3 regions of the Leclercia adecarboxylata genome follow, and region 1 is predicted to be linked to each of the others. Evidence: predicted binding sites of a transcription regulator. Region 1 holds the regulator's gene; each other region holds the start of a gene.
The links. Region 1 encodes PurR, which represses purine synthesis genes. Its sites were predicted from a motif close to CANGCAAACGTTTGCNTG; they were not measured.
Positions count from the first base shown of each region.

Region 2: a site for PurR is predicted at 1,407-1,424, ahead of purH (bifunctional phosphoribosylaminoimidazolecarboxamide formyltransferase/IMP cyclohydrolase). Genes of this name have one in related genera too.
Region 3: a site for PurR is predicted at 2,150-2,167, ahead of carA (glutamine-hydrolyzing carbamoyl-phosphate synthase small subunit). Genes of this name have one in related genera too.

Region 1 covers NZ_CP040889.1:4,148,849-4,153,083, reverse strand. The annotation lists gene FHN83_RS21550 (MFS transporter) at 1-1,090, opposite strand, end outside; gene cydH (cytochrome bd-I accessory subunit CydH) at 1,255-1,344, opposite strand; gene purR (HTH-type transcriptional repressor PurR) at 1,640-2,665, shown strand; gene punR (DNA-binding transcriptional activator PunR) at 2,671-3,594, opposite strand; gene punC (purine nucleoside transporter PunC) at 3,710-4,235, shown strand, end outside.
Region 2 covers NZ_CP040889.1:2,300,884-2,305,118, reverse strand. The annotation lists rRNA gene FHN83_RS12830 (16S ribosomal RNA) at 1-971, opposite strand, end outside; gene purH (bifunctional phosphoribosylaminoimidazolecarboxamide formyltransferase/IMP cyclohydrolase) at 1,532-3,121, shown strand; gene purD (phosphoribosylamine--glycine ligase) at 3,137-4,235, shown strand, end outside.
Region 3 covers NZ_CP040889.1:2,812,939-2,817,173, reverse strand. The annotation lists gene carB (carbamoyl-phosphate synthase large subunit) at 1-763, opposite strand, end outside; gene carA (glutamine-hydrolyzing carbamoyl-phosphate synthase small subunit) at 782-1,930, opposite strand; gene dapB (4-hydroxy-tetrahydrodipicolinate reductase) at 2,385-3,206, opposite strand; gene FHN83_RS15260 (LacI family DNA-binding transcriptional regulator) at 3,339-4,235, opposite strand, start outside.

The DNA of each region.
Region 1 (4,235 bases):
TGGCCCCCATCACCGGAACGAAGCTGTAACCCAGTCCGCCCGAGATCACCGCCCCACCGGCCGCCGCCCCCAGCGCATTCCCGAGGTTAAACGCCCCGATATTCACGGAAGAGGATAACCCCGGCGCATCGCTCGCTACACGCATCACGCGCATCTGCAGCGGTGGTACTACCGCAAAGGTCGCCATTCCCCACACCACCATCGCAAATGCCGCGCCCACTTCGTTACGCGCCAGCCACGGGATCGCCAGCATGATGACGATCAGCAGCAGTAAAAACCCCTTCAGGGTGCCGCTCACGGAGCGGTCCGCCAGCTTGCCGCCGAGGAAGTTGCCAAGCGAGAAACCGACGCCAATCAGCACCAGCATCGCGGTGACAAAGGCAGGCGTGGCGTTGTTAATGTCATGCAGGACCGGTGCAATGTAGGTGTAGAGCGTAAACATCGCCCCGGCACCGAGCACGGTAGTCAGCAAGGCCGAGAGCACCTGCGGGCGCATCAGCACCGCCAGCTCTTTGCGCACTTCCGGCTTTTCGCCCGCCCCGCCCGCTGGCAGAGAGAAGAACAGTGCGATCATCGAGACCACGCCGAGCAGCGCGGTTGCGAGGAATGACATGCGCCAGCCGATCGCTTCGCCCATCCAGGTCGCGGCAGGGACGCCGCCGATGTTGGCGATGGTCAGCCCCATAAACATGGTTGCCACGGCGCTGGCCTGTTTGTGCTTCGGCACCACGCTTGCGGCCACCACAGACCCGAGGCCAAAGAAGGCGCCGTGGTTGAGGCTGGTCAGAATGCGCGACAGCAGCAGGGTGGTGTAATCCGGGGAGAGCGCCGAGAGAACGTTACCGACGGTAAAGATCGCCATCAGGAAGATCAGCGCGTTACGGCGACCGCGGTGCGACAGCAGCAGGGTCATCAGCGGCGCCCCCACCATCACGCCGATGGCGTAGGCGCTGATCAGCATGCCTGCCGCGGGAATAGAAACATCCACACCCCGGGCAATCACCGGTAACAGCCCCATCGGGGAAAACTCGGTGGTGCCGATACCAAACGCACCAATGGCCAGGGCCAGCAGCGGAAAATTGATTCTCATACTTCAACTCCAGACACCGTGTCGTCAGGCGACACAGAACAATGAAGGCGAAAGCATGACATCAATCACAAAAAATGAGAAGTTAACAATTTGGCAAAAGATTTTTGCAGGGAGCGTAACAATAAAGGAAGGGAGACGAGGGAGCGGTGACTCCCTCGCGAGGATCAGTGCAGCGCAGCAGTCAGACCGCTTGCTACGATCAGACCCAGAACAATAATGGTGGTAACCAGCGAAAACTTAAGATCGGTACTCATCAATTTTTCTCCTTTTAATCACCCCATGAAGAGTGAGCTTGCTCATTTTTGCACAGTTCAGGGTAAAAATCTTGCGGGAATTAGGTTGATATCCATTTTTACTCTTCCCCTTTTGGTCAAGATCAGACAAAATTCCACGCTAAATTTATTAGCGTACCGGCCATTGACCCCCTCCTGACGTCCTGTGTCGTTTTCCCGGCGTACCGCAATTCAAATTGCGCAATTAGGGCGAGTGAAGGCAAACGTTTACCTATTGGTTTTTCAGGAGCTTAGATATGGTCTGGAGTGACATCTGATGGCAACAATTAAAGACGTAGCGAAACGCGCAAACGTTTCCACTACAACCGTATCACATGTTATTAACAAAACCCGCTTTGTGGCGGAAGAGACGCGTAACAACGTCTGGGCAGCGATCAAAGAGCTGCACTACTCTCCCAGCGCCGTGGCCCGCAGTCTGAAGGTGAATCACACCAAATCGATCGGCCTGCTGGCGACCAGCAGCGAAGCCCCCTACTTCGCAGAAATTATTGAAGCGGTAGAGAAAAACTGCTTCCAGAAAGGCTATACCCTGATCCTCGGCAACGCCTGGAACAGCCTCGAGAAGCAGCGGGCCTACCTGTCAATGATGGCGCAAAAGCGTGTCGACGGCCTGCTGGTGATGTGCTCCGAATATCCGGAGCCCCTGCTGACGATGCTGGAAGAGTATCGCAATATTCCGATGGTGGTGATGGACTGGGGCGAAGCGAAAGCCGACTTCACCGACTCGGTGATCGATAACGCCTTTGAAGGCGGCTATATGGCCGGACGTTATCTGATTGAACGCGGTCACCGCGACATCGGCGTTATTCCGGGGGCGCTGGAGCGCAATACCGGTGCCGGGCGTCTGGCCGGTTTTATGAAAGCGATGGAAGAAGCGTTAATCACGGTGCCGGAAAACTGGATCGTGCAGGGCGACTTTGAGCCAGAGTCCGGCTATCGCGCCATGCAGCAGATCCTCTCCCAGAGCCCGCGTCCGACCGCTATTTTCTGCGGCGGCGACATTATGGCGATGGGCGCCCTGTGCGCCGCCGATGAAATGGGTCTGCGCGTGCCGCAGGACGTTTCGCTGATCGGCTATGATAACGTGCGCAACGCCCGGTTCTTCACCCCGGCGCTGACCACTATCCACCAGCCAAAAGATTCGCTGGGGGAGACGGCCTTCAACATGCTGCTCGACCGTATCGTCAACAAGCGCGAAGAGTCGCAGTCCATTGAAGTGCATCCGCGTTTGATCGAACGCCGCTCCGTCGCCGATGGCCCGTTCCGCGACTACCGCCGTTGATCCCCTCAGGGAGCCAGCACCTCTGGCTCCCGCAGCCACTCCCTGTTCATCGTTTCACTGTCCCCCAGATAATCCAGCAGCCACGCCAGCGCCGGTGACATATCGTTTTGTTGCCAGGTCAGGCAGCAGGCCGCATCCGGGAACGGGTTCTCCAGCGTCAGTTCCACCCATTTGCCGCTGTCGATCCACGGGCGGGCAAAATGCACCGGCACCATCCCCACGCACAGTCCGGCCGAGAGGCAGGTTGCCGCCGACTCCCAGTCCGGGGTGACGATCCGCCGCTGGTTGTCCAGCAGCCAGGTGATGCGTTTTGGCAGCGAGCGGGAGGTGTCTTCCCGCACCAGCGACGGCCAGTTGCGCAGGGTATCATCGCTGAGCGGGTCGGGAAGCGCGGCCAGCGGATGATGGCTCGCCACCACGCAGATCCAGCTCAGCATGCCCATATCGCGAAAAGCGTAGCGTCCCCCCACCGGGATCGCCTGGGTCGCGCCGATGGCCATCTCCACCCTGCCGTCCGCCAGCGCATCCCACACGCCGTTAAAGACCTCCTGGGAGACCCGCAGCTCGACGTCAGAGAAGTGACGGTAAAAATCGACAATCATCTGGCGGGTGCGCTCGGGGCGAACGATGTTGTCCACCGCAATGGAGATGTGCCCGCGCCAGCCGTTGGCGATCTGCTGGCACTGTTCGCGGGTGATCTGCATTTTTTTGATAACAGAGCGCCCCTCCTTCAGAAACCACATGCCGGCCGGGGTGAGCTCCACGTCGCGATGGCGCCGTTCAAACAGCGGCACCGCCAGCCACTCCTCAAGCTGACGCACCGTATAGCTGATCGCCGAGGGAACGCGGTGCAGCTCCTGGGCCGCGCCGCTGAAACTGCCGTTACGCGCCACGGCGTCCACCACTTCAAGGGAATATTCAGACCACATTTTCTGCCTGCAAAAAATTTGAATGCAACCGCCAAATATTAGCGTTTCACAAGCGGGATTGCACTGCCTACACTCAGCGGCTACCTAAACCTGCACCCATAAGGACAATAAAACAATGCAACCCAGGAAAGGATTTTTAGTCTGGCTTGGCGGCCTGAGCGTACTGGGCTTCCTCGCCACCGATATGTATCTGCCTGCCTTCTCGATCATGCAGGAAGATCTGCAAACCCCGGCGGCCGCCATCAGCGCCAGCCTGAGCCTCTTCCTTGCGGGCTTTGCTTTCGCGCAGCTGCTGTGGGGACCGATGTCCGACCGCTTCGGGCGTAAGCCGGTTCTGCTGACCGGTTTAGCCATCTTCGCGCTGGGCTGTCTGGGCATGCTGTGGGTACGCGATGCCACCTGGCTGCTGGTGCTGCGCTTTATCCAGGCGGTAGGCGTCTGCGCGGCGGCGGTCACCTGGCAGGCGCTGGTGACGGACTACTACCCGGCGACGCGGACCAACCGGATTTTCGCCACCATCATGCCGCTGGTGGGGCTGTCACCGGCCCTGGCACCGCTGCTCGGCAGCTGGATCCTCGCCCATTTCAGCTGGCAGGCCATTTTTGCCGTGCTGTTTGCCATCACCCTGGTGCTGATGATCC
Region 2 (4,235 bases), 1.8 Mb from region 1:
GCGTTGCATCGAATTAAACCACATGCTCCACCGCTTGTGCGGGCCCCCGTCAATTCATTTGAGTTTTAACCTTGCGGCCGTACTCCCCAGGCGGTCGACTTAACGCGTTAGCTCCGGAAGCCACGCCTCAAGGGCACAACCTCCAAGTCGACATCGTTTACGGCGTGGACTACCAGGGTATCTAATCCTGTTTGCTCCCCACGCTTTCGCACCTGAGCGTCAGTCTTTGTCCAGGGGGCCGCCTTCGCCACCGGTATTCCTCCAGATCTCTACGCATTTCACCGCTACACCTGGAATTCTACCCCCCTCTACAAGACTCTAGCCTGCCAGTTTCGAATGCAGTTCCCAGGTTGAGCCCGGGGATTTCACATCCGACTTGACAGACCGCCTGCGTGCGCTTTACGCCCAGTAATTCCGATTAACGCTTGCACCCTCCGTATTACCGCGGCTGCTGGCACGGAGTTAGCCGGTGCTTCTTCTGCGAGTAACGTCAATTGCTGAGGTTATTAACCTCAACACCTTCCTCCTCGCTGAAAGTACTTTACAACCCGAAGGCCTTCTTCATACACGCGGCATGGCTGCATCAGGCTTGCGCCCATTGTGCAATATTCCCCACTGCTGCCTCCCGTAGGAGTCTGGACCGTGTCTCAGTTCCAGTGTGGCTGGTCATCCTCTCAGACCAGCTAGGGATCGTCGCCTAGGTGAGCCGTTACCCCACCTACTAGCTAATCCCATCTGGGCACATCTGATGGCAAGAGGCCCGAAGGTCCCCTCTTTGGTCTTGCGACGTTATGCGGTATTAGCTACCGTTTCCAGTAGTTATCCCCCTCCATCAGGCAGTTTCCCAGACATTACTCACCCGTCCGCCACTCGTCACCCGAAGAGCAAGCTCTTCTGTGCTACCGTTCGACTTGCATGTGTTAGGCCTGCCGCCAGCGTTCAATCTGAGCCATGATCAAACTCTTCAATTTAAGTTTGATGCTCATGAATTAAACTTCGTAATGAATTACGTATGTTCACTCAGAGACTTGGTATTCATTTATTGTCCGGAGACATTAAGAATCCATGTCACTTTGAGTGCCCACACAGATTGTCTGATAAATTGTTAAAGAGCAGTGCAACGCGGCTTTCGCTCACCGTTGCGAGGTGGCGTATATTACGCCTTCCTCTTTCAGAGTCAAGCGATTATTTCACGCTTTTCTCCTCAACCGGCCCGGCTGTTTGTGTGAAGTGATTCACATCCGCCGTGTCGATGGAGGCGCATTATAGGGAGTTCTCTTCAGGCCGCAACCCTTAAATGACAGAAAAATGACTGACTGCTGCATTCCCCAGCAAAACCCCGCCTTATACCTGTTTACACACAGACTTATCCACAATGCGACGAAAAAGTGAAAATGTGCGAGCGTTGCGCAAACGTTTTCGTTAAAATGCTCGCGCTTAATAAAGCGACCCCGCCAGGTGTGTTAGTTGAGTTTTTATGAGGAAAATTCACCTAACGCTCTCTGTAATCGTCAAATCCAGGGGATTTACCATGCAACAACGTCGTCCAGTCCGCCGCGCTCTGCTCAGTGTTTCTGATAAAGCCGGTATCGTCGAATTCGCTCAGGCACTTTCTGCACGTGGCGTAGAGCTGCTGTCTACGGGTGGCACTGCTCGCCTGTTAGCAGATAAAGGCCTGCCGGTAACCGAAGTGTCCGATTACACCGGTTTCCCGGAAATGATGGATGGACGCGTCAAAACCCTGCACCCGAAAGTTCACGGCGGCATTCTGGGTCGTCGCGGTCAGGACGACGGAATTATGGAGCAACATGGGATCGCGCCGATCGACATGGTCGTTGTTAACCTTTATCCGTTCGCCCAGACCGTTGCCCGTGAAGGCTGCTCTCTGGAAGATGCGGTAGAGAACATCGATATCGGCGGCCCAACCATGGTGCGCTCCGCGGCGAAGAACCATAAAGATGTCGCCATCGTCGTAAAGAGCAGTGACTACGATGCCATTATTAAAGAGATGGATGCCAACGAAGGTTCGCTGGATCTCGGGACCCGTTTCGACCTCGCCATTAAGGCCTTCGAACATACCGCCGCGTACGACAGCATGATCGCCAACTACTTCGGTAGCCTGGTACCTGCCTATCACGGCGAAAGCAACGAACCTTCCGGCCGCTTCTCCCGCACCTTAAACCTGAACTTCATCAAGAAGCAGGATATGCGCTACGGTGAGAACAGCCACCAGCAGGCAGCCTTCTATATAGAAGAAGAGGTAAAAGAAGCCTCCGTTGCCACGGCACAGCAGGTTCAGGGCAAGGCGCTCTCCTATAACAACATCGCTGACACCGACGCGGCGCTGGAGTGCGTGAAAGAGTTCAGCGAGCCAGCATGCGTTATCGTTAAGCATGCAAACCCATGCGGCGTGGCGGTAAGCACCTCTATTCTGGATGCTTACGATCGCGCTTATAAAACCGACCCGACCTCTGCGTTTGGCGGCATTATTGCCTTTAACCGCGAGCTGGATGCCGAAACCGCCCAGGCGATCATCTCCCGCCAGTTCGTTGAAGTGATCATCGCCCCTTCTGCCACCGAAGAAGCGCTGAAAATCACTGCGGCAAAACAGAACGTGCGCGTACTGGTTTGCGGTCAGTGGGCGGAACGCGTTCCGGGCCTGGACTTCAAGCGTGTGAACGGCGGTCTGCTGGTTCAGGATCGTGACCTGGGTATGGTGACAGAAGCCGACCTGCGCGTGGTTACTAAGCGTCAGCCGAGCGAGCAGGAGCTGCGTGATGCGCTGTTCTGCTGGAAAGTGGCTAAGTTCGTGAAATCCAACGCCATCGTATATGCCAAAGAGAACATGACTATCGGCATAGGCGCAGGCCAGATGAGCCGCGTCTACTCCGCGAAAATCGCCGGTATTAAAGCGGGCGATGAAGGTCTGGAAGTGAAAGGGTCTGCTATGGCCTCTGACGCCTTCTTCCCGTTCCGTGACGGCATCGACGCGGCTGCCGCTGTGGGTATCACCTGTGTGATCCAGCCTGGCGGCTCTATCCGTGATGACGAAGTGATTGCTGCCGCTGATGAACACGGCATCGCGATGATCTTCACCGACATGCGTCATTTCCGCCATTAATTTCCGGAGCAGAGAATGAAAGTATTAGTGATTGGTAACGGCGGGCGTGAGCACGCCCTGGCGTGGAAAGCGGCGCAGTCTCCGCAGGTAAAAACCGTCTTTGTGGCGCCGGGTAACGCCGGTACGGCTCTCGAGCCTGCCCTGCAGAACGTGGCTATCGGCGTAACCGATATCCCGGCGCTGCTGAACTTCGCCCGGAACGAGAAAATCGACCTGACCATCGTCGGCCCGGAAGCGCCGCTGGTGATTGGCGTGGTTGACGCGTTCCGCGCGGCGGGCCTGACCATCTTCGGGCCGACCGAAGGCGCCGCGCAGCTCGAGGGCTCGAAGGCCTTCACCAAAGATTTCCTGGCGCGTCATAACATTCCGACCGCGGAATACCAGAACTTCACCGAAGTGGAGCCAGCGCTGGCTTACTTACGTGAAAAAGGCGCGCCGATTGTGATCAAGGCCGACGGCCTGGCCGCCGGTAAAGGCGTTATCGTGGCGATGACTCTCGAAGAAGCAGAAGCCGCTGTCCAGGACATGCTGGCAGGGAACGCTTTTGGCGATGCGGGCCACCGTATCGTGATCGAAGAGTTCCTCGACGGGGAAGAGGCGAGCTTTATCGTCATGGTCGACGGCGAGCACGTCCTGCCGATGGCCACCAGTCAGGATCATAAGCGCGTCGGCGATGCCGATACCGGCCCGAATACCGGCGGCATGGGCGCATACTCCCCTGCTCCGGTGGTCACCGACGAAGTACACCAGCGCACCATGGATCGCATCATCTGGCCAACCGTGAAAGGAATGGCTGCGGAAGGTAACACCTACACCGGCTTCCTGTACGCGGGCCTGATGATCGACAAACAGGGCAACCCTAAGGTTATCGAGTTCAACTGCCGCTTTGGCGATCCGGAAACTCAGCCGATCATGCTGCGCATGAAATCCGATCTGGTGGAGCTGTGCCTGGCCGCCTGCGAAGGCAAGCTGGACCAGAAAACCTCTGAGTGGGATGAGCGCGCGTCTCTGGGCGTGGTGATTGCTGCGGGCGGTTATCCGGGCAACTACAACACCGGCGATCAAATCCACGGCCTGCCGCTGGAAGAAATCGATGGTGCGAAAGTGTTCCACG
Region 3 (4,235 bases), 1.3 Mb from region 1:
TCTGGGCCGGTGCCACGGTGATGGAATCACCGGTGTGAATCCCCATGGCGTCGAAGTTTTCGATGGAGCAGACGATGATGCAGTTGTCGTTTTTATCACGCACCACTTCCATCTCGTACTCTTTCCAGCCGATCAGCGATTCGTCAATCAGCAGTTCGTTGGTTGGAGAGAGGTCCAGACCACGGGCGCAAATCTCTTCGAACTCTTCACGGTTGTACGCGATACCGCCGCCGGTGCCGCCCATGGTGAAGCTAGGACGGATGATGCACGGATAACCCACGTCAGCGGCAACCGCCAGCGCTTCTTCCATATTGTGTGCGATACCGGAGCGCGCTGTGTCGAGGCCGATTTTTTTCATCGCCACGTCGAAACGGCGGCGGTCTTCTGCTTTATCAATCGCATCGGCAGTGGCGCCAATCATGGTCACGCCGAACTCGGCCAGCACGCCCTGACGCTCCAGCTCCAGCGCGCAGTTCAGCGCCGTCTGGCCGCCCATGGTCGGCAGCACCGCATCCGGACGCTCTTTTTCGATGATTTTGCGCACGACTTCCCAGTGAATTGGCTCGATGTAGGTGGCATCAGCCATTTCCGGGTCGGTCATGATGGTGGCCGGGTTGGAGTTCACCAGGATAACGCGGTAGCCCTCTTCGCGCAGCGCTTTACACGCCTGTGCGCCAGAGTAGTCGAATTCACAGGCCTGGCCGATAACAATCGGGCCAGCGCCAAGGATCAGGATGCTTTTTATGTCTGTACGTTTTGGCATTGTCTTCTCGGCTCCTGATTATTTAGCGGTCTTACGGTATTGCTCGATAAGTTCGATGAAGTGATCGAACAGCGGCGCGGCATCGTGCGGGCCTGGGCTTGCCTCCGGGTGACCCTGGAAGCTGAACGCCGGTTTGTCGGTACGATGGATGCCCTGCAGGGTGCCATCGAACAGCGACTTGTGCGTAACGCGCAGGTTGGCAGGCATGGAGGCTTCATCGACGGCAAAACCGTGGTTCTGCGCGGTAATCATCACCGTGTTGTTGTCGATATCTTTCACCGGGTGGTTACCACCGTGGTGACCGAACTTCATCTTCACGGTTTTCGCACCGCTCGCCAGCGCCAGCAGCTGATGGCCGAGACAGATGCCGAACACCGGAATGTCGGTTTCAAGGAAGGTCTTGATCGCGTCGATAGCATAGTCGCACGGTGCCGGGTCGCCCGGGCCGTTAGAGAGGAAGATCCCGTCCGGATTCATCTTCAGCACTTCATCTGCCGGGGTTTTAGCCGGCACAACGGTCAGGCGGCAGCCGCGGTCAACCAGCATACGCAGGATGTTGCGCTTGGCGCCGTAGTCGTAGGCCACCACGTGGAACGGCAGCTCGTCTTCTTTTTTCGCTTCCGGCAGTTCGTCTGCCAGCGTCCAGCTACCCTGCGTCCAGCTGTAGGATTCAGCTGTGGTCACTTCTTTTGCCAGATCCATGCCGTTCAGACCCGGGAAGGCTTTGGCTTTTTCTTGCGCCAGGGCCGCGTCCAGGTTGTCGCCAGCGATGATGCAGCCGTTCTGGGCACCTTTTTCACGCAGCAGACGCGTCAGTTTACGGGTATCGATATCGGCAATCGCCACGATGTTATGGCGCTTCAGGTAGGAAGAGAGGTCTTCAGTATTGCGGTAGTTGCTGGCAATCAGCGGCAGGTCACGAATGATCAGACCTTGTGCATGTACCTGGGAGGACTCTTCATCAGCGGCGTTAGAGCCGACATTACCGATATGGGGATAAGTTAAAGTGACGATTTGGCGGGAATAGGAAGGATCAGTGAGGATTTCTTGATAACCGGTCATTGAAGTATTGAAAACGACTTCCCCAACCGCCGAACCTGTTGCCCCAATGGCCCGACCGATAAACTGGGTTCCGTCTTCCAGAACCAATAGCGCTGACTTAATCAAAACACCCTCCAGAGAATATTCACTCACTTTATTTGCATATTAATTCATAACCACAGTCTGAATCAATGCAAATCTGCTGCCAGTGGATTTTCGGCAAACGGCGGCATTCTGGAGATTTACCCGGGAGAAGTCAACTTAAAAAGTGGGTTTTGTTTGTGGTTTTCGTGTCACTGACCGGGCGGAGGATTATTAATGGCTAAAAAGATCAACTAAATCACTCAGGAAAACGCTTGCGAGACGAGTTTGTTGTTAAAACATCTGACCCGGCCTGAAAAAGTGGACCACTTGGTCAAAATTCACAATATTGAAACAAAAAATCATGGTATAAGTTATTTTTTATCGCGTTTAGAATAAAAAAAACCTCAAACTTGTAAAATTAAAGGGCAATAATTTATTGCCCTCTGCAATCAAGTAATTAAGACTGCAATAACCACATCACGAAGGGTAACTATGATTATAAATTGTTGAGATCGAGCACATCTCGCATGTCATAAAGACCATCTTTTTTGCCTTTCAACCACATTGCAGAACGAACAGCCCCATTTGCAAAAGTCATGCGACTGGATGCCTTATGGGTAATTTCAACGCGCTCACCGATGTCGGCAAACATGGCGGTATGTTCACCAACAATGTCGCCGGCACGCACGGTGGCAAAACCAATGGTGCCAGGAACGCGTTCACCGGTATGCCCTTCGCGGGTATAGACGGCACACTCTTTCAGATCTTTATCCATCGCCTGGGCAATCGCCTCGCCCATCGCCAGCGCGGTGCCGGACGGCGCATCCACTTTATAGCGGTGGTGAGCTTCAACGATCTCGATGTCGGTGTAATCCCCCATTACCTTCGCCGCTTTCTCCAGCAGCTTGAGCATCACGTTCACGCCCACACTGAAGTTGGCTGCAAACACGACAGGGATCGCTTTTGCCGCATCCTGAATGGCCTGCTTACCGGCATCATCGAAACCGGTAGTACCAATAACCATGCCTTTGCCGTGCTGACGACAAAACGCCAGGTGGTGCAGCGTGCCTTCCGGGCGAGTGAAGTCGATGAAGACATCGAAGTCGTCTTTAACCGCCTCAAGGCTGCTCTGTACGGTGACGCCTGACTTGCCTGCGCCCGCCAGTTCGCCAGCATCGGCACCCAACAGCGAGGAGCCTTCACGCTCCAGCGCCGCGCCAAGCGTGACGCCATCCATCTGCAATGTCGCCTGAATTAACTGGCGGCCCATACGACCACCCGCGCCGGCAATGGCGACACGGATCTGTGCATCATGCATAGTTATTCTCTTACGTTAAAATGATGTAAACCGTTTTCAGATTAACCAGCCTTCGCAAAGGCCGCCACAGAAAACGCCAATAATTAGAATTTAATGATAAACAGGGATAGATATCAGTTAAAGACATGATCGTCAGCGAAAACCGCATGATTCCCGCACCACCAGCGCAGGCGGCAGGATGATCCGTTTGGCGGGTTCGTCATTGCCCTGGATGCGGCTGTACAGCAGCTCCCCCGCCTTGCGGCCAATCTCCTTTGCCGCCACCGACACGGTGGTCAATGCCGGCTGGACCAGAGCCGCTTCGGTAATGTCATCGAAGCCGATCAGCGCAAAATCACGCCCCGGTTCGCGGCCCATCTTGCGTAAACTTTGCATCACCCCCAGCGCCACAATATCCTGGTAGCAAATTGCAGCGCTGATTTCTGGATTATCAAGGAGTAACGCCTCCGCCACGCGCGCGCCATCGCTCTGGCTGGCCTGCGACGTCCTGATGCATGCAGGATTCGGCGTCACGCCGAATTCCAGCAGCTTGCTGGTAAAACCACCGATACGCTGCGCCCGCGAACCCGAGTTCTGGCTCCCCCCGATAAACGCAATATGCCGATGGCCCATTCTGAGCAGATGCTCTGTCGCCATCTGCGTGCCCAGGAAGTTGTCCGTTCCGACAAAATCAAAATCCGGATCCTTCAGCGGGCGCACAACCATGATAGCCGGAATGTTGCGCCGCTTTAGCCCATCAAAAAATGCCTGGGGCGTTTCGCGGGCCGCACACAGCACCATCCCTCCCACGTTATTGCGCATCAGCGAATCGACAAATTTTTGCTGTCGCTCTGCGGACTCCTCGCTGTTGGCCAGAAAAAGCAGCAGCTCATGGCGTTCCATTTCATGGCTTAGCCCTGCGGTCATCTCTCCGTAAAAAGGGTTGGTGATATCATGCAAAAGCAGACCCACCTGGTTACTGCGGCGATTACGTAAATTGGCCGCCGTCTGGTTATAGACGTAGCCCGTCTCATCCAGCGCCTTTAGCAC